DNA from 3 places in the Priestia sp. FSL R5-0597 genome. Region 2 is predicted to be linked to each of the others. Evidence: riboswitches for the same ligand, from Rfam matches in the RefSeq annotation. Region 2 holds a riboswitch; each other region holds the start of a gene.

Region 1 (6,529 bases), 1.7 Mb from region 2:
AATAGAACCTACGGTGTTAAGTGAAGTAAGCTGGACATCAGACGTTATGCAAGAAGAAATTTTTGGGCCTATTCTTCCTATGATTGAATACGAAACGCTAGACGAAGTTATTCATAAAGTTCAAGAAAAAGCTAAGCCGTTAGCTCTTTACTTGTTTACGGAAAGTGCAAATGTACAAAATGTCATAACGGAGCGTCTTTCATTTGGAGGAGGCTGTATAAATGATACGCTTATGCATATCGCTACGCCATATTTACCCTTTGGCGGAGTTGGAGAAAGCGGTACGGGCCAATATCATGGAAAAGACAGCTTTCAGACATTTTCTCATTTTAAAAGCATGCTGTCTCAAACAACGAAGTTTGATTTGTCATTCCGCTATCCTTCAGAGAAACAAAACTTGAAAATGATTAAAAAATTATTGAAATAAAAAGCCTCCTGATAGGAGGCTTTTTCGTTATTTTGAAAGTGAAAGCTGAGAAAGCGGCCATTTTTCTTGTGTATACGCCATTTCCCAAAATAAATACTCCAGCTCACAGCTTTTGATAAAGTGATCTTTCATACGATTACGTTCTTCTTCAGTCGCTTGTTCGGCGAGTTCATCAAGCTTGTTACAAAACCATTGTGTTGTGCCATTCATTTCTTCATTATTATAAAACTGAATCCATTCATAAAAAGGATGAGAAGGAGATGGATTTACTTGTTCTGTAATGCGCTGGCCAATTTCAACGTACGTCCACGGACATGGAAGAAGCACGGCAATGATTTCCGCTAAGCTGCCTGTATGCGCAACGCTTGTCATATGGTTAATGTAGTGGCTGGCCGTTGGTGAAAGAGCCTCAGTGTGGAGGTCTTCATAGCGTACGCCTGCTACTTCACAAAAATTATTATGAGGGTGTACTTCACTATGTAATACCGTAGAAATGCCGGCATTAAAGGCTTCCATTTCGGTACGCGTGCGGCATTTTGTTAAAGCAGCGCCGTAAATGCGGACAAATGCTGTTAAGTATTCGTAGTCTTGAGAAACGTAGTGAATAAGCGCCTCTTTTGGCACGTCTCCTTCAGCAATTCCTTTAATAAAAGGGTGGTTAAAAATGGCTTCGTAAATATAGTTTGCTTCTTGTCTTAATTGAGATGAAAATGACATCAAAATCCTCCTTTAATATGAGGAAGTCACAAACAAGCACATAAAGGAAATAAAAAACACTCCGTTTATAAACGGAGTGGCAAAGGACAGTACAAAACTGAACATTGCCACTTTCCTACGCTGGTATGAGCCAGATCAGGTTCAAAGGGATCAAGAAAACTTGTCTCAGCCGGTCGGCACCCCTAGTGGACTTCCTATTAGTCTATGTTTAACTTACCATATATTCTGAAAAATAGAAAGCGTTATGGAAAATTGTTCCCTAACGGTTTTTATCTCTTAAAGAGGTAGCTTCTTGAAGCTATTTTTAATCATTTTTGTTTAAAAATGCATATTTTTAGGGAAGAAGAGGTATTAATGAAGGGAAGAGCCGTTTTCGTCTCCGAAACATTCCCATATAAATAGAAGAAAGGAGAGAACAAAATGGCAAAATTTCGTTTGTATGCTGTATTAAATGCAGTAGGCTTGGCTATTACACTTCTTGTGAATTATTTAGCAAATGCGATTCCAATAGGAGGCAAAACAACGGCAGAGGCTTCTGCGCAAGTTCCTACGTTGTTTACACCAGCCGGTTATGCCTTTGCTATCTGGGGCGTTATTTATTTGTTATTAACCATTTGGGTTATACGCCAATTTTTTGCAAGAGAAGATCAAAAAGAAATATATGCACGTATAGGCATTTGGTTTTTTCTAAACTGTTTGTTAAATAGTGCGTGGATCTTTATTTTCCAAAACGATTACTATAAGTTATCCCTTTTAGTTATGCTCTTTATTTTAGGCACATTAATGATTGTATATTCCATTATTCAGCATTCTCGGATGACGACATGGTTTATGCGTCTGCCGATTTCGCTTTATCTTGGATGGATTTCTGTTGCGACTATTGTTAATGTATTTGTCGTATTTCAAGCAAATGGAATACAGCACTTGCTTGGCCTAAATGAATTAGCATGGACGATTATTATGCTGCTGGTAGGGGCTGCGCTGGGCATTATGTTTACATTAAAAAACCGAGACGCTGTTTATCCGCTTGTTTTTATTTGGGCTTATATTGCCATTGCGGTGAAACAAAGTGGAAATCAGCCAATTGTCATTACTGTTATCATCTCGATTGTTTTATTAGCAATTGCTATTATTGTGGGACTGATTAAACGCTATAGACGTTTTTAAAAAGAAGCTCTAGCTTTTGTAAGCTAGAGCTTTTTATGATGCTCTTTTGATTGTAAAAAAGCAGCTGTAAAAGCAATTAAGCTAATTAAAATACCAAAAGGAACAACAATTGGTACGAATGATAAAATAAATGTCATAAGCGTAACCTCCATGTTGCATCGGTGCATAATGAAAAATTCAACTTTTTAAATTGAAGTTCCGCTATTATAGTATGCTAGGCTTTATGTTTGGAGCCTATATGTTTAGAAATAAACGAAAAAGGCAACATACGTTACATATAGTTTATATAGGAGGAGTTAAAATGGAAACATATTTAGTGGCTTACACAGATAAAGACGATATGGAATATAAACAAGTGACGTGCGAGAGTTATGAAGATGCAGAGCGTACGGTTCTTCGTTTAGAGAGAGAAGGGCATATGCATATTGAAGAAATATCAAATCAAGAAGCCTACCGTGGAGACGAATCATCGTACAGAGAATAATTTTTGAATAGAAACATCAAACTCAAAATGAAGAGGCAGCTGCTTCTTCATTTTTTCTATTCTATATAGATATCGTTTTATAGAAAAAAGTAAAACGGGAATGATTTTCTTCTGCATTTATGGTACAGTACTAATCAGGTGAGTTTTGAGTTTAGAAGAGGAGAGAGTAACATTATATGAGTAAAGGAAATCAGTGGTCTTCACGCCTCGGTTTTATTTTAGCATCTGCTGGGGCAGCAATTGGTCTAGGAGCGATATGGAAATTTCCATACGTAACCGGAACCAGTGGCGGTGGAGCATTTTTTGCGTTGTTTATTTTATTTACAATTTTTATGGGATTGCCGCTTCTGTTGGCAGAATTTATCATTGGAAGACATACGGGAAAAGAAGCGATTAGTGCTTATAAGGCAATTGCTCCAAAATCCGCTTGGGTATGGATTGGCAGGCTGGGAGTACTAAGCTGTGTCGTTTTGCTTTCCTTTTACAGCGTCGTTGGCGGCTGGGTGATTTTATATACGATTATGAGTGTAACCGGTATGCTAAGCGGAAAAGAGTACGGCGCGTTGTTCAATGCCGTCATTAGCCAACCTTATGTAGTATTAGGTGCACAGGCGCTGTTTTTATTAATTACAGTGTTTGTTATTTCAAAAGGCGTACAAAAAGGAATAGAGCGTGCTAATAAATACATGATGCCGCTGTTATTTATCTGTTTTATCATTATCGTGGTTCGCTCTTTAACATTAGACGGAGCTATGGACGGAGTAAAGTTCTTTTTAAAACCGGATTTTTCAGCCATTACAGGGTCATCTGTTCTCTATGCGCTCGGTCAGTCGTTTTTCTCGCTTTGCGTAGGATTATCCTGCATGGTGACATATAGCTCTTATTTAGGGAAAAAAGTAAGCTTGACGCGTTCAGCTGGCACCATTGCTATTTTGAACTTGTTTGTTTCGCTGCTTGCAGGCTTGGCTATTTTTCCAGCTGTTTTTTCATTCGGATTAAAGCCAACCGAAGGACCTGGACTTTTGTTTGTGGTCTTGCCAACAGTATTTGAGAAAATGCCGTTTGGCACCGTCTTTTTAGCACTGTTTTTAATTTTATTTCTATTTGCTACGCTTACGTCTGCTTTTTCACTGCTGGAAATTATCGTAGCTGCTTTAACCAAAGACGATCAGACAAAACGAACTCGCTACGCTTCTTTAGCAGGGATTCTTGTGTTTGTAGTAGGTATCCCGTCAGCGCTTTCGTTTGGTGTACTAAAACATGTCTCACTTTTTGGCAGAAGTATATTTGACGTAGCTGACTTTTTTGTGAGCAATTTAATGCTGCCTCTTGGAAGTTTAGCCATTGCAATTTTTGTGACATTTAAAATGAAAAAAGAAGCCGTGTATGAAGAGTTTATTTCAGGAAGTACAAAAGGCGCTAAATTATTCAACGCATGGTTCTTTCTAGTTAAATATGTATTACCTATTATTATTATAGCTGTTCTGTTAAGCTTACTTGTTGCATATTAAAAAAAGCACTCATCTGAGTGCTTTTTTGTTTATTTTGCAAAAACGTGATTTCCGATTGTAATCGTAACCTGTTTTTGACGAAGCCATTGATCGCTTGTTTTATCTGGGTTAAAGAAGAATAACGAACCTTTTCCTTGACCTCTAAACGCTAGTGCTTCATTTACAGCTTTTTTTGCTTCAGCATCCGCTGCTTTATTAATTTCACCGTTTTGTACAGGTGTAAACTGTGTACCTTGATAGATGACATCATGAATAGAGTTTGGGAAAGAATCGCTATCCACGCGGTTTAAAACGACTGTTGCTACAGCTACTTTGCCAGCGTAAGGTTCACCTTTTGCTTCAGCTTGTACAAGGCGAGCTAACAATTCTTTATCGCTTTCGCTAATAGAGTTAGGGATTGTTAATGTTTCATTTGCATTAATAGAGTCGGTAGATTTGTGATTCGCTTCTTTTAACTGTTTAACCGTAACGCCGTATTCAGCGCCAATCTTGTAAAGAGTCTCTCCGGCTTTTACGCGATGGGTTGTTTCAGCGGCATTTGCCCCGTGACTCATGCCGAACATAGGAACTGCTAGTGCTCCAATAATTGCTAGTTTCTTAAACATAAAGTAAGTACCTCCTGAAATCCTTTTGAACGCCCCTTTTATCACGGATCGGTGCGTGCTGTGCACCGAACTTTATATGTACGTTTCAAAGATTAACAGGTGTCAATACATCTTGTCACTGCTTAAAACATACCAATCTAGGAAGATATTATAATAGTTAACAGATAATTTGAAAAATACGTTGACTGACAATAAAGGAGTGAATTATAATGAACGAGTAAATAGTTAACCGTTTAACTGGAGAGATTTTATGGGAGAAAAGATAACGATTCGTGATGTAGCAAAGCATGCAGGGGTGTCTGCAGCTTCAGTATCTTACGTCTTAAACGGAATTAACAAAGTATCCGATGAAACAAAAGAGCGAATTTTAACAGCGGTAAAAGAATTAAACTACGAACCAAATTTAACCGCCGTTAGTCTTTCGAAACAAAAGTCAAATATGATTGGCGTGATGTTCCCGCTTACAGATGATTCACTTTCTACTATATTTAAAGATAACCATTATTACAGTGAAATGATTAGTGGAATTGAATATGTAATCCGTAAGCATGGTTATGATCTAGTCATATCTGGAGTGAGTAGCCCAGCTGATTGCCTAAAATGGATTCGAACGAGAAATATTGATGGTCTTCTGTTTTTAGGAGCCTTCCCGCATCGATTGTATGAGAAAATGAAAGCGTTATCGAATCCGATTGTGCTAGTTGATACATACGAAAGGTACGAACGTGATTATCATCATATTTCTGTAGACGATGAGTATGGAGGATATCTCGCTACAACACATTTAGTGAGTTTAGGGCATAAAGAAATCGCCTTTGTTGCTCATCACCTCGTCAATAGTCCAGTGGATAAAAAGAGGTATATAGGCTACGAGAAAGCATTAAAAGAAGCGGGCATTACACCATCAAAGACGTTTGTTTTTGAAGTGAACGAAAGTTCCTTTGATAACGGTTACAATTTAGGGAGCAAGCTGCTGCAAGATCATAAGGATATTCGGGCGGTTTTTGCATCCTCTGATACGCTGGCGCTTGGAATTATGAAAGCACTGCAAGAAAAGGGGAAAAGAATTCCGCAAGACTATTCAATCGTAGGGTTTGACGACATCACGTTTAGCAGCTATGCATCTCCAAGTCTAACAACCATTCGTCAAGATGTATTTAACAAAGGAGTCGTCGCCGCGACGTCTGTTATTCAAGCAATCGAACACCGTTTCAGCACGCTGCAGCATGTAAAATTATCGGTTGAACTTGTTATTCGAGATTCGACTGCTAAGCGCGAGTGAACCACAGTAAGTTAACCGGTTAACCAAAGTTTAGCATTGATAAAAAAAGGGGATATAAGTTAGCATTCACAAAAAAAGGGGATATGAAAATGATTAATGTTACAGTATGGAACGAAAATCGTCATGAACAGAAAAATCCGGTTGTAAGAGAAATTTACTCTGAAGGCATTCACGGTGCCATCGCTTCTTTCTTAGAAGAAGGAGGATTTCGTACGCACACAGCAACATTAGACGAAGTAGAACACGGGTTGACTGAAGAAGTATTAAATCAAACGGATGTTTTAGTATGGTGGGGTCATTTAGCACATGACGAAGTAAAAGATGACATCGTTGAGA
Region 2 (6,529 bases):
TATCAATCGCCTGAAGATTACAATACACGTGCACTTTATGGCTCATTTTTTCGACTTTTACGCGTGTTCAGTTTTTTTGTTGCCATGAGTTTACCTGCGATTTATATTGCAACGATTTCTTTTCATTACGAGTTAATTCCTTTGGACTTAGTATTTACGGTAAAAGGATCTCTTGAGAACGTTCCGTTTCCTCCGATAGTAGAGGCATTTATTATGGTATTGATATTGGAACTATTAAAAGAAGCATCGCTCAGGCTGCCTTCATCCATTGCTCAAACCATCGGGGTAGTTGGAGGATTAGTTATCGGCACAGCAATTGTTGAAGCGAGTTTAGTTTCAAATATGATGATTATTGTTATTGCTCTAACAGCCGTTTCTTCCTTTGTTGTGCCATCAAACGAAATGAGCACAACGCTGCGAATTTTAAGTTTTCCTATGATGATCGGAGCAGCCGTTTTTGGCTATTTGGGTATTGTTTTTGTACTAGTGCTCATCGTTATGCATTTAGTTATTTTAGAGTCCATTACGATGCCTTACTTAATTCCTTTTGCTCCATTTAGATTTTCCGGCTTAAAGGATGTCTTTGTAAGGATGCATCAGCTTTATTTGAATGAAAGGCCTGCTAATGCTAAGCCTCAAAAACGTAAACGTCAAAAAGCGATAAGGAATTGGGATTCAAATGAATAAAAATAGTATTTCAGCCAGTCAGCTGTTCTTTATCATCTTACAAACTCAAATTGGGATTGGTGTTTTAGGGTTACCTTATAACTTATTTAAAACGGCGCATACGGACGGCTGGATTTCCATGTTAATGAGCGGTTGTATTATTCAAGTCATTACATTATTCCACTGGGGATTAACGCATCGTTTGCCAGGTTTAACGCTGTATCAGATGACTAGCAAGCTGCTTGGTAAGTGGTTAGGTAATTTTTTGAATATAGGATATGTGTTTTATTACATTATTGTCTCAAGTGTCATTACGGTTTTATATGTAAACGTGTTAAAGCGCTGGCTTTATCACTTGACGCCAGCTTATGTTCTTGTCTTTTTATTAGTTGTTATTGCGTTATATTTTGCAAAAGAGAATGTACGCAATATAGGGCGTTTTTTTACTATTGTATCTGTATTTTTAATTATTTTGGTATTATTGGTGTCAAATGCTTATAAAGAGGCCGATGTCCGGTATCTATTTCCGATTGGGCACAGCGGTATTCAAAATATTTTGCTGGCGTCAAAAGAAGGAAGTATCTCAATGTTAGGTTTTGAAGCTATTTTAATTTTAGCACCGTTTGTAAAAGCAAAGTCTACGACGACTTTAAAAATGGTCATGCTTAGTAATTGTATCGTTACGATTTTATATGTGTATATTATCATTGCTTGTTATATGTTTTTTAGCCCAGATGAAATTTTAATTGTACCAGAACCGGTTTTATATATTTTGAAGGCGACGCAAAACTCAGTTATCGAACGAATCGATTTGGTTTTTATTACTTTTTGGATCATTTCTGTTATTACGTCCCTTATTATATATGTATATATTTCAAGTGTAGGCATGCAGGAAATCTTCAAAAAGAAAACTCACCGTCCATTTGTTCCAATTGTATTGATATTTGTAACAGGTCTTTCCATTTATTTTTCAAAAACGGATCAGCTTGTCGCAGCTTTGTCTCAAACAACTAATTATTTAATTTACGTATTCATTTTCTGTATTCCTATCTGTTTGCTATTATTGTCATGGATTAGAAAAGGAACTGTAAAAAATGAAGGATAAACTGATCAAGATAATGAGCATATGTTTAGTTTTAAGTTTTCTAACGGGGTGCTGGGATCAAAAAATGTTAAAAGATACGATGTTTTTGTCTACGGTAGCTTATGAAAAAAAGAAAGGAAATAAGGTGCTTTCTACTATTGCTATCCGCTCATATACGTCTAAAGAAGGGACTTTAGTAAATAAAACTTATCATGTAGCAGGGGATTCACCTCGAGATGATCGAACAAAAATCAACCAGCAGGTTTCTGGAATTGTTATGTCTGCCAAAAAGAGAATAATCTTATTTGAAGATCGATTAGCTAAAGAAGGTATACTAGAATTATCAGACGTCTTATATCGCACACCGGAAAGTCCTCTAACGGCTAAGTATGTCATTGTAGAAGGGAAACCGAGTACGATAGTTGAGCTACAGCAAGTAGGAGAAGAGCTAATTGGAGAATATTTAGACGGAGTTGTCCATACGGCTGAAGTCAATTCCTTAGTGCCAATTGAAACTCTTCAGTCACTTTGTACCGTGTTGTTTGATGAAGGAAAAGGGCTAGCTCTTCCTTATATGAAATTAAATACTGAAAATAAGACCGTTGATGTAATCGGTACAGCTTTGTTTAATGAAGATAAATTTTCAGGTATTACATTAAATTCCGATGAATCTAAGGCGCTTCTTTTATTAGGAAATCAAAAAGACAAATATATGATTATGAGTCACAAAATTACCATACATGATCAACAGTATGTAGTATCGTATGATGTGTCAGATGCTAAAGCAAAAATGCACGTTAAACCTGATGCGGTGCACGGAGCAAAAGTAATCATACCGCTAAATATAAAAGTAAGTATTAATGAATTTACTAAAAATGAAATGTCATCTCCTGCATTAACAAAAAACGTACAGAAAGAAATTGAAAAGATTCTACAAAAGAAAGCTGAAAAAGTAGTTGAAAAGCTGCAAAAAGCTAACTGTGATTTTCTTGAAATAGGAAGAGAAGTAGCTGCTTATCATCCGAGTATATGGAAAAGGCTTAAATGGAGACAGGACTATAAAAACATCTCGATTAATCCGAAAGTACAAGTGGAAATTATCCATCGTGGAGTTATTAATTAACAAAAGTCATGCGAAAAGCGTGGCTTTTTTAATTGAAAAAATTTTAGTTTACAAAATAACAAAAAGGGAATTGTATTTATTTATTGATGTGATAGGATAAAAAAGCATATAAATGCATTCACTACGAATGAAAGCAGTGGACGGGTACATATAGATAATAATAAATGGTTTTGGGAGTCAAAGAAGGTGATGTTGAAGTGAATGTAAGCATCAGGTCAATTGTTAAAAAAGTCATGTTCACTCTATTTATTGCGTATACGGCAGTGGTCATTTATGCTACTCTCATACGGGAAAACGAACATGTTTACGGAAAAGCAATGAACTTGGATTTATTTAGTACAATCCGTCTGATGTGGGACAGCGGTAATATAATGCTCACTCTGACAAATATACTGGGAAATATCGTGATGTTTGCGCCGCTTGGAATGTTTATTCCGTTGTTTATGAAGTGGTTTGACGGTTTTATTCAAGTCTTTACGACGGGTTTCTTAATCAGTTTTCTGATTGAAATTTTACAGTACAAGCTAACGGAACGAGTATTTGATATTGATGATATCTTTTTGAACACGCTAGGTACATTTATAGGCTGGGTTATTATTAAAATACTATATTGGATTAAGAACATGCTGAAAGCACGTTTCAAAAAAAGATGAAAGGACTTCTTTACGAAGTCCTTTTTGCATCTTGTTGATAGAAACACTTAATGCAGCGTCTTACGGAAGAATGTGAGGATTCAACGATAATGTGCTGACAATTTTGCTGAACAAATAATAACTTTCCTTCAAGCTGCTTAATTTGTTTTTTAAGCTGTTCTACTTCATTATTGATAGATATTTGAACCACTGTTAACAAACTCTTTAGCTTTTTCTTTCATTCCTTCTTTTCTTACTTCGTTTACATCTTTTTCATTTTCTTGAGCCATGTTACGAATATCTTGAGAAATACGCATCGAACAGAATTTAGGTCCACACATTGAACAGAAATGGGCTGTTTTAGCACCTTCAGCGGGAAGTGTTTCATCGTGATATTCTTTTGCGCGCTCTGGATCTAGTGACAGGTTAAATTGATCATTCCATCTAAATTCAAATCTTGCTTTAGACAGAGCATTATCGCGTTTTTGTGCTCCTGGATGGCCTTTTGCTAGGTCAGCAGCATGCGCAGCAATTTTATAGGTGATAACGCCTTCGCGAACGTCTTCTTTATTCGGGAGTCCTAAATGTTCTTTTGGCGTTACGTAGCAAAGCATAGCTGTCCCAAACCAGCCAATCATTGCAGCACCAATACCTGATGTAATATGGTCATAGCCTGGAGCGATGTCGGTTGTAAGCGGTCCAAGAGTATAGAAGGGAGCTTCCTGGCATATTTCCATTTGTTTATCTACGTTTTCTTTGATGAGATGCATTGGAACATGTCCAGGACCTTCAATCATAACTTGAACATCGTGTTTCCAAGCAATTTTAGTTAATTCACCAAGCGTTTCTAATTCACCGAACTGTGCCTCATCATTAGCATCTGCAATGGAACCAGAACGTAGCCCATCGCCAAGCGAAATAGCAATATCGTATGCTTTACAGATTTCACAGATTTCTTCAAAGCGAGTATATAAAAAGTTCTCTTCATGATGAGCTAAACACCACTGCGCCAAGATGGATCCTCCGCGTGAAACAATACCTGTCGTACGTTTCGCTGTCAGAGGAATATAACGTAAAAGAACACCTGCGTGAATAGTAAAGTAATCAACACCTTGTTCTGCTTGTTCAATTAATGTATCGCGGTATGCTTCCCACGTTAGATCTTCTGCTACGCCTTTTACTTTTTCAAGCGCTTGGTAAATAGGAACGGTCCCTACAGGAACAGGCGAGTTGCGGATAATCCATTCGCGTGTTGTGTGAATATCCTTTCCTGTTGATAGATCCATAATTGTATCGGCTCCCCAACGCGTTGCCCATGTCATTTTTTCTACTTCATCTTCAATAGCTGAACGAATAGCTGAATTTCCGATATTAGCATTAATTTTCACATGGAATTTGCGGCCGATAATCATCGGTTCGCTCTCAGGGTGATTGATATTATTAGGGATAATTGCACGTCCTCTTGCTACTTCTTCACGCACAACTTCAGGATTCATCTGTTCACGAATAGCGATAAATTCCATTTCGGGCGTGATAATTCCTTTTTTCGCATAGTGCATTTGCGTTACATTTTGATTTTTTTTCGCGCGCAAAGGTAAACGTTTAGTGATAAAGCGATCGTACTGATCTCTTGGATCACCGTCATAATAACCGTTATCCTGTGGCTGAACCGTACGGCCTTGATATGTTTCTACATCGTTTCGTTCTGCAATCCACTTTTCGCGCAGAGCCGGTAATCCTTTTTGTAAATTAATTTCATAAGAGGGATCTGTATAAACACCGCTCGTGTCGTATACACGTACGGGACTATTTTCTTCTTCACCAAAAGACCCTGTAGTAGGAGACTGATGAATTTCACGCATAGGTACTTTAAGGTCTTGTCTGGATCCTTGGACATATACTTTGTGACTGTTTGGAAAAGGCTTTTTCATAGAAACTGATACATTTTGTTTTGACATTACATATTCCTCCGGTTTCGCATAAAGTGTAGCTATACCGAACCATAAAAAAAATCGGGTTCTGTGATAGACAGAACCCGATGGAATAGGCAAAAAAAGAATAAACATATACTATTCTTTTCAAGACTACTTCCCTCCGCTGGTATAACCCAAATCAGGTTCAAAGGGTTAAAGAGTTTTATTGCACTCTTCTCTCAGTCTGAGCTATCAGACACCCCTAGTAGAAATAACATTCAAATTATTCAATTTACGGCTTAAGTTTACCATCATTCGGTAAAAAATCAACCCTTAAATAAAAAAAGCTAGACAATTAGCGTTGTCTAGCAGCATCGATTGCAATCACAATAGCTGTAATAATATGCATGATAAATCCCAAAAATGGAATCCAAGCAACCAGTGAGGTAACAAGCCCTAGTATGTTTCCATAAGCAGATAACCCTCGTCTATTAGCTAAAATGAGTGTGATAGCATGAAGAATAAATCCAATAAAAAGAGGAGTATAGCTAAAGCCCATAACAATCCCCGCGCCAATTAAAGGAATTCCCAGCAAGGCTTCATACCCAGCAGTGACCCATTTCATTGTACGTACATTTCCATTCATAGTAAAAAGCCTCCTAAAAAAGATACTACTATATACGAGAAAAGAGAGAAAAAAGTTTCAAATTACTTAGGGGATATGTCGTATAAGTCAGCCCTATTGGATTAAAATGATAGATGACAGTAAAGGGGGATGGAAAAAACATAATGATTTAGTCATTTTTTCACACTAAAGAAAAATAGTCTAGATGATTCATTTTTAGCTAAGGGACCAGAATTTATACTGAACATAGTGACTGCTTTTTAAAATAAATAAAAGCTGATATCGTGTTTTTTGGTTGTAGCATGTAAGCTTTTTATTACAAATTATTAAAGATTCTTATCTTTTTGCAAATACACATTGTATTTCATAGTTTTAACAATTATGATAAAAAAGCAAGTGTCAAAATAGGAAAATAGTTGAGCATGTAAAACGAAGCGATAAGCTTATTAATTTGAAAGAAAGGCAAGGTACATAGCTTTATGTGGG
Region 3 (6,529 bases), 450 kb from region 2:
GGCGCACTCCCTCCACATGCTCCGCAAGCAATACATGTTTCCTTCTCTACTATCGTAAAAGCCATAAAAAAACCTCCTTGACCTTTTCACTTTCTCTTTCAGAAAGTTACGTTCAGTATAAGGAGGTTTTTTTAAATTCGTCTTAAATTATTTACTGAGATTCCCCAATATTCTCAAACATCTCATCTACATTTGGCTTTTTCTTAATTAACCCTGACTCTTTTAACCAGTTAACATTTGATTGCCATGATTCTTTCGTTTGACTGCCGAATCCTTGTTCAGACTTCATTTTTGGAAGTAAGATATTCAAACTTTTTGTTTCCACATCTTTTTCAAGCGGGAAGTTTGATTTATCTTGATTATCTAACAAAATTTGAAGTGATTCTTTTGGATGTTTCTCCGTGTATTCATACCCTTTTGTCGCGGCACGCCAAAACGCTTTAATCGTATCAGAATCTTTTGCCCACGTTTGATCCCCTGTAACGGCCACTAGCTCGTAATAAGATGGCACGCCGTAATCTGACGGATCAATGTCAACCGTTTTGTATCCTTTTTTGTGAAGCAATGGTACTTCGTGGTTAATATACGCACCTATTACAGCATCTACTTTTTTGCTAATCAGCGATGAATTTAACTCAAACCCTACGTCTACTAGTTTTACTTTATTCGGATCTCCTCCATCGCTTTTCACCATTTTCTTTAGAACAGATTCACTTAATGGTGTTCCACTGTATCCTACTACTTTTCCTTCTAAATCTTTAGGACGCTTAATACCGCTATCTTTCAATGCCACAACCCGGTTTAGCGGAGATCTTACAATCGCTCCTACCGACTTTACCGGCACATCTTCATTTGCTCGTGCCATTGCTACATCAGGCTGATAGTAAAGGCCGAGCGTGACTTTCCCTGCAGCTGCTAAATTAAGCGAGTCTGTTGGATTAGCAGGAAATTGTACTTTTACATTCAGCCCTTCTTTTTTGAAATATCCTTTTTCTTGTGCAGCGTAAATGAAGCTGTGCACTGCATTTGGATACCAATCAAGCATAATTGTAACGTCTTTTAATTTTTTACTGTCACCAGCTTTATTTTCCTTGTCCTGACCGCAAGCAGCGAGCATCAAAACAAGCAGCAGGCTTAAGCTAATCGCAAACCATTTTTTCATTCTATTTTCCTCCACTTTAATGAACGTTTTTCGAAACCTACTACAATAATAAAAAATAAAATACCAAGCGCGGATAAAATCACAATTGGTGCAAATACACCAGCTGCATCAAACTGTGTCATCATGCGACGACTGAAATATCCTAAGCCTGCTTGCGCACCCAACCATTCCCCAATGGCAGCACCTATTATACTAAAGGTAACCGCTACTTTGAGTCCCGAATAAAAATGAGGCAGTGCAGAAGGAATGTTCAACTTAAAGAAAATATCTTTTTTTGTTGCTCCCATCGTTAACATGAGTTCTTTTAACTCTTTGTTTGTAGAACGAAGCCCGTCAAATGTGCTAACGGTAATGGGAAAAAACGTAATTAATACGGTCACAATCACTTTGCTCCAAATGGAGTAGCCAAACCACAGCACAAATACAGGAGCAATGGCAATGGTCGGAATCATTTGTGACGCAATAATAAGCGGATAAAAAGCACGCTCAATAAGCGGACTCCAATTCATCCACACAGCCAGCAGAACCCCTAGCACAACGGATATTACAAGCCCAATTACGACAATAGATAACGTAGCTGGTAAATGCTTAAACAATAAATCCATTCGCAGCTCCCAAAGCTTCGTTAAAATACCGCTGGGCGTTGGTAAAATAAACGGATAGTTTACAATGCGTGCTCCAATTTCCCAAGCAGCCAGCAAAATGACTACTAAAATCACTGAAGCCCCGTACTTTTTCATGTGTTCACCTTCGATCTTAGCTGTTCAATTAAATAATCTTTCACATCAAGCACTCGCTGTTGATTCAGATCTTTTTGCGTTCGAGGTCTGCTAAGCGGCACTTGAATTTCTTCAAGACAACTTACTGGCTTGTCTGAAAAGATAAAAATGCGATCTGATAAAAAAAGCGCTTCATTGACGTCATGAGTGATAAATAAGATGCTATGCTTACGCTTTTGCCATTGGTCAAGCAGCCATTCCTGCATCGATAAACGTGTGATTGCATCAAGTGCACTAAAAGGCTCATCTAAAAGCAGCACGTTAGAACCGCTTAATACCGTCCGAAGAAAAGAAACGCGCTGCTTCATCCCTCCGGATAAATCACTTGGAAAACGGTTTTCATACCCTTTTAGGCCAAACTCTTCAAGCAGCTGAGACACTTGCTTATGAGCACTTGCTTTTGATACATTGTGAAGCTCAAGAGGCAGTGCTGCATTGTCTAGAATCGTACGCCACGGAAGCAGCAAATCTTGCTGCGGCATATAGCCTACTTTTCCTAGTCGCTTTTCATAAGACTTTCCGTTAATCACGATATCGCCTTCACTCTGCTGTTCAAGACCTGTAATGAGACGAAACAACGTACTTTTCCCAGAGCCGCTCGCTCCAACGATACTGACAAACTCGCCTTCTTTCACGTCTAAGTTTAATGATTTTAAAATCGCTTGATCACCGTTCTTGTACGTAAAACTGACGTTTTGAAAAGATAACACAGACCTATTCATGAATTGGCCACATCGCTTCGTTATAAGCCATATCCCAGAACATATACTCAAAACGCGTCGTATTCAAGAAAATTTCTTCAAGCTTTTCTAATTCCACTTCTGATTTATCTTCAGTAAGTGAGTCAAATAAATTGATACACCATGTCGCCAGTTCTCCAAATTCTTCTGAGCTGTACATTTCAATCCACTCACGGTAAAACTCATTGTTAGCTCCAGGCTTTTCACTAAGTTCTTTTCCTATTTCCCAGTAGCTCCACATACAAGGCAAAAGAGCGGCTACTAATTCAGCTAATGTTCCACTTTGACCAACGTGCAGCATATAGTGCGTGTATGCAAGCGTTGTAGGAGATGGCTGCGCTTTTTCTAATTCTTTTTCGCTGATTTCAAATTTCTTGGCATACTCACGGTGCAGACTCATTTCTTCGTTTAATGTAGAATCTAAAAGGGCTGCAAATTTCCCCATCGTTTGAAGATCGGTAGCTTTCATGGCTCCAATCGCAAATAATTTGGCATAATCAATTAGGTAAAGGTAATCTTGAATCATGTAGAAGCGAAACTTCTCCTTTTCAAGCGTTCCATCTCCCATCCCCTGTACGAAGGGATGATTATGATTTTGACGCCAAATAGGCTGCAGCTTTTCGTATAATCGTTCACTAAATTTCATGATGATCACTCCTTATGCGTATGCAGCCACGTATAAATGAACTGCACTATCACTTTTGTATATTGAACAAGCTGATTAATATCTAATTGTTCGTTCACAGCATGTGCATTTGCTAAATTTCCCGGACCGTAAATAGCGGCGGGAATTCCCGCATCAGCTAGCCATCCCCCGTCTGTTACGCTAGTTGACACATCAATTGGAGGCTTTTTACCTTCCATTTGTTCATGAGTATTTGCAAGCAGCTGCACTCCTGCATGATTTTCATCAATTTCTAATGACGGAAAGATTTCTCCTCTGTCTTCAATCATTGATGTGCCTCCCCATTCAAAGGTTGGCAGATTATCTTTTAACCATGGATCTGCTTTTGCAATAGCTATAATATATTCTTCCACTTCTTTTGATACTTGGTCGTACGATTCATTAGGATAATAGTGAACGGTGATCCACAGCCTGCATTCATCTGCAATAAAAGCAGCATGTCTTCCGCCTTCGATTACTGCTGGATTAATCGTATTTGTCCCTGGCAAAAATCCTGGATAGCTCTTTGTAACAGCCCAGTGACGCTCCAATTCTTGTAGCCCTCCGATCACTTTTGCCATCTTTTCAATAGCGCTTGCGGCTAACAGCCCTCCTCCAGCATGAATCATACTTCGGCGTGTACCGTCATGATAGGTTTTACTGCTTTTTATCGTAATCCATCCCGTGATCACTCCGCCTTGACCTTGAATATGTAAATCACTTGTATCGACTACAAGCGCAAAATCAGCTGTATACCCTTTCTGACAGCATTGCAGCGTACCTGCCTCTCCTACTTCTTCTCCTACAACGGATTCAAAAATCAAGTCTCCTGGCAGCTCGATTCCTGCTTCTGTTAAAAGCTGAACTGCAAATAATGCTCCCGCCAAACCGCCTTTCATATCAGCAACTCCGCGTCCAATTATCATATTGTCTTTCACAACAGCTTCAAACGGATTGGTTTCCCAATTTTCATTTTCTTGTACCTCAGCAACATCCATATGGCCGTTAATAATCAAGCTTTGATAGTCAGCCGATTTTTGTCCTTTTAACGTTCCCACTACGATAGGGTCGTTAGAATATAAGTCCCACATATCAATGGAAAAACCGCAGTTTTTAAGAAAATCCGCTACGTACAGCTGCGCTTCATGAGAATTTCGTGCAGGAGGCGCTAGCGTTTTATACGAAACAAGCGTTGTTAATAACTGGATTAACTCTCCTTTGCGCTCCTCTACCTGTTTGACAAGCAAATCAATTGTTTCTTTCATGTATGACACCTTCCTTTACGCATAAAAAAACACTTCTTTCGCAGGAAAGAAGTGTTTTTGTTTATGTACACAAAATTATTATAACGAGTTCGTAAGGAAATCCCATACAAAACATCCATTACAATACCTCTTTCCTACGCTAGTATTACCTAGTTCAGGTTATAAGGGTTAAGACTTATCGTCTCTCTCAGCTTCGAAAGCACCCCTAGTGGTGTTGTATCTCTATGAAATTAATCTATTATCATATGTTTACCTGTAATAGTTTTATCATAGTAAAGCGTTTTATTCAATAGAAAGGTTCATGATATGGTAATGAAAATAGTTTCCTTTTTAGTAGTAAAAGAAAAAGCACACACCTTTTTCATGCAGTGTGTGCTCTTTCTTTTTGTGACATTACTAGTTAGCTATTGGCTTCTTTAAAAATACACCGTTTTTTCCTTCAGACAGTAATAAGCTCAAGCTTTTGCCCCGGTCTCACTAATGAAAGCAGCTCATGATCTTCTTCTATTACATACCCAATCACATTCACATTAGCATTTGCAGACAAATTCCTTTTAGCTATTTGAACCTCTCCTCTGTAACGTCCGTAGCCATCATTGTCCATTGTAATTGCTCCGATTCTGCGTTCTACTGTATGAAATGGCAGCACTGGTTTTACAGATCGTGTATCAACCAAACGCAGAACGTCTCTTGATACATCCGGACGCACGCTGTACGTTCCCTGTATATGAGGTGAACGAATGCGTAGCGGAATAATGCGGTTTTCTTGATATTGAACTAAACGTTTTAATAAATTTGAACTGGCGTATGGATCTCCAATATAAACCTCCGTTACTCCGCATCCGTATAAATCTACTGCAGAGGTAAAAGGACATTTATTACGGTCTTTTTCTCTAGTAGGAAGTCCTTGATAAATAGGTCCTCTCTTTTCGCCTTCCCCGGGAATATAAGCACAAACTGGAATACGAAGTTCATTAAATAAATCTGTTTGCTGTTGAAAAAACGTTTCTTCAAGCCCTGTTTCAGGCCGCGGATAAAAATTATGCCAAGCAAGCAGCTGATGATGATGAAGGCCTGCAGATAATAGCGCTTCTATTTCTAGTTTTGACACTGTACTTGCATTAAGGGCAATATAAAACTCATCCGCAAGTAAAATCGTTTCTTCTACGCTAAAGCCATCGTCTAGTCTAATACCTGATACGCCAAGTGAAGATAGAGTCATAAGGCTTTCGATACCTAAATGAACCGGTGTATGCTTAGATACATCTGCATACACGCTTATTCCACAATCTCTAGCCACATGAAGCAATTCTTTTGCCCGTTCAGCCAAATCTCCTTTTTCCTCTGGAATGTGAAGTGAAGTGAATGCGCGTGTAACGCCGCATTCACTCGCTTCTACTAATCTTTGTTTGGCATCTCTATCGTTCAAATAAAATGAAATGCCAATCATTCAAACTCCCTCGCCATTTCATCGTTAAATCCAAAGAAATAGGTACAAATAAAGCCTGCTGCGTAAGCAATAACTAATCCAAGTAAATAAAGAAGAATTTGATGCGCATGAACTAAAAACGTAAGCGGCAAACCCGATACTCCCACTGCTACAGTTGCAATATGGAAGTGCGCCTGAAACGCTCCGCCGATTCCAGCTCCAAGACAAGCGGTTAAAAATGGACGCCCTAAAGGAAGTGTGACTCCAAAAATAAGCGGCTCTCCGATTCCCAGCAGCCCTGAAGGAAGTGCGCCTCCAATTGCTCGCTTTAAGCGTTTTTTCTTTGTTTTGATATAAATAGCAAAAGCTGCACCAACCTGACCGGCTCCGCCCATTGCTAGTATAGGAAGAAGCGGATCATCTCCAATCGAATTAATAAGCTCTAAATGGACCGGAGTAAGACCTTGATGCAGTCCTGTAATAACGAGCG

Evidence for each region. A riboswitch is a leader RNA that binds a small molecule or an ion and turns the genes downstream of it on or off. The one in region 2 is predicted to bind thiamine pyrophosphate.
Region 1: another riboswitch for thiamine pyrophosphate. It lies ahead of tenA (thiaminase II); the one in region 2 lies ahead of thiC (phosphomethylpyrimidine synthase ThiC).
Region 3: another riboswitch for thiamine pyrophosphate. It lies ahead of MKX72_RS04510 (acetylornithine deacetylase); the one in region 2 lies ahead of thiC (phosphomethylpyrimidine synthase ThiC).

What each region holds. Positions count from the first base shown of each region.
Region 1 covers NZ_JBBOUZ010000001.1:2,105,679-2,112,207, forward strand. The annotation lists gene MKX72_RS10720 (aldehyde dehydrogenase) at 1-427, shown strand, start outside; gene tenA (thiaminase II) at 455-1,144, opposite strand; TPP riboswitch at 1,240-1,338, opposite strand; gene MKX72_RS10730 (TspO/MBR family protein) at 1,565-2,311, shown strand; gene MKX72_RS10735 (hypothetical protein) at 2,613-2,795, shown strand; gene MKX72_RS10740 (sodium-dependent transporter) at 2,972-4,306, shown strand; gene MKX72_RS10745 (cell wall hydrolase) at 4,336-4,911, opposite strand; gene MKX72_RS10750 (LacI family DNA-binding transcriptional regulator) at 5,162-6,193, shown strand; gene MKX72_RS10755 (ThuA domain-containing protein) at 6,283-6,529, shown strand, end outside.
Region 2 covers NZ_JBBOUZ010000001.1:418,877-425,405, forward strand. The annotation lists gene MKX72_RS02270 (spore germination protein) at 1-687, shown strand, start outside; gene MKX72_RS02275 (GerAB/ArcD/ProY family transporter) at 680-1,771, shown strand; gene MKX72_RS02280 (Ger(x)C family spore germination protein) at 1,761-2,873, shown strand; gene MKX72_RS02285 (VanZ family protein) at 3,071-3,526, shown strand; gene thiC (phosphomethylpyrimidine synthase ThiC) at 3,694-5,463, opposite strand; TPP riboswitch at 5,578-5,692, opposite strand; gene MKX72_RS02295 (hypothetical protein) at 5,774-6,064, opposite strand; gene MKX72_RS02300 (undecaprenyl-diphosphate phosphatase) at 6,523-6,529, shown strand, end outside.
Region 3 covers NZ_JBBOUZ010000001.1:867,783-874,311, reverse strand. The annotation lists gene MKX72_RS04535 (ferredoxin) at 1-65, opposite strand, end outside; gene MKX72_RS04530 (ABC transporter substrate-binding protein) at 152-1,162, opposite strand; gene MKX72_RS04525 (ABC transporter permease) at 1,159-1,902, opposite strand; gene MKX72_RS04520 (ABC transporter ATP-binding protein) at 1,899-2,663, opposite strand; gene tenA (thiaminase II) at 2,656-3,327, opposite strand; gene MKX72_RS04510 (acetylornithine deacetylase) at 3,333-4,610, opposite strand; TPP riboswitch at 4,725-4,827, opposite strand; gene MKX72_RS04505 (MupG family TIM beta-alpha barrel fold protein) at 5,050-6,060, opposite strand; gene MKX72_RS04500 (PTS transporter subunit EIIC) at 6,057-6,529, opposite strand, start outside.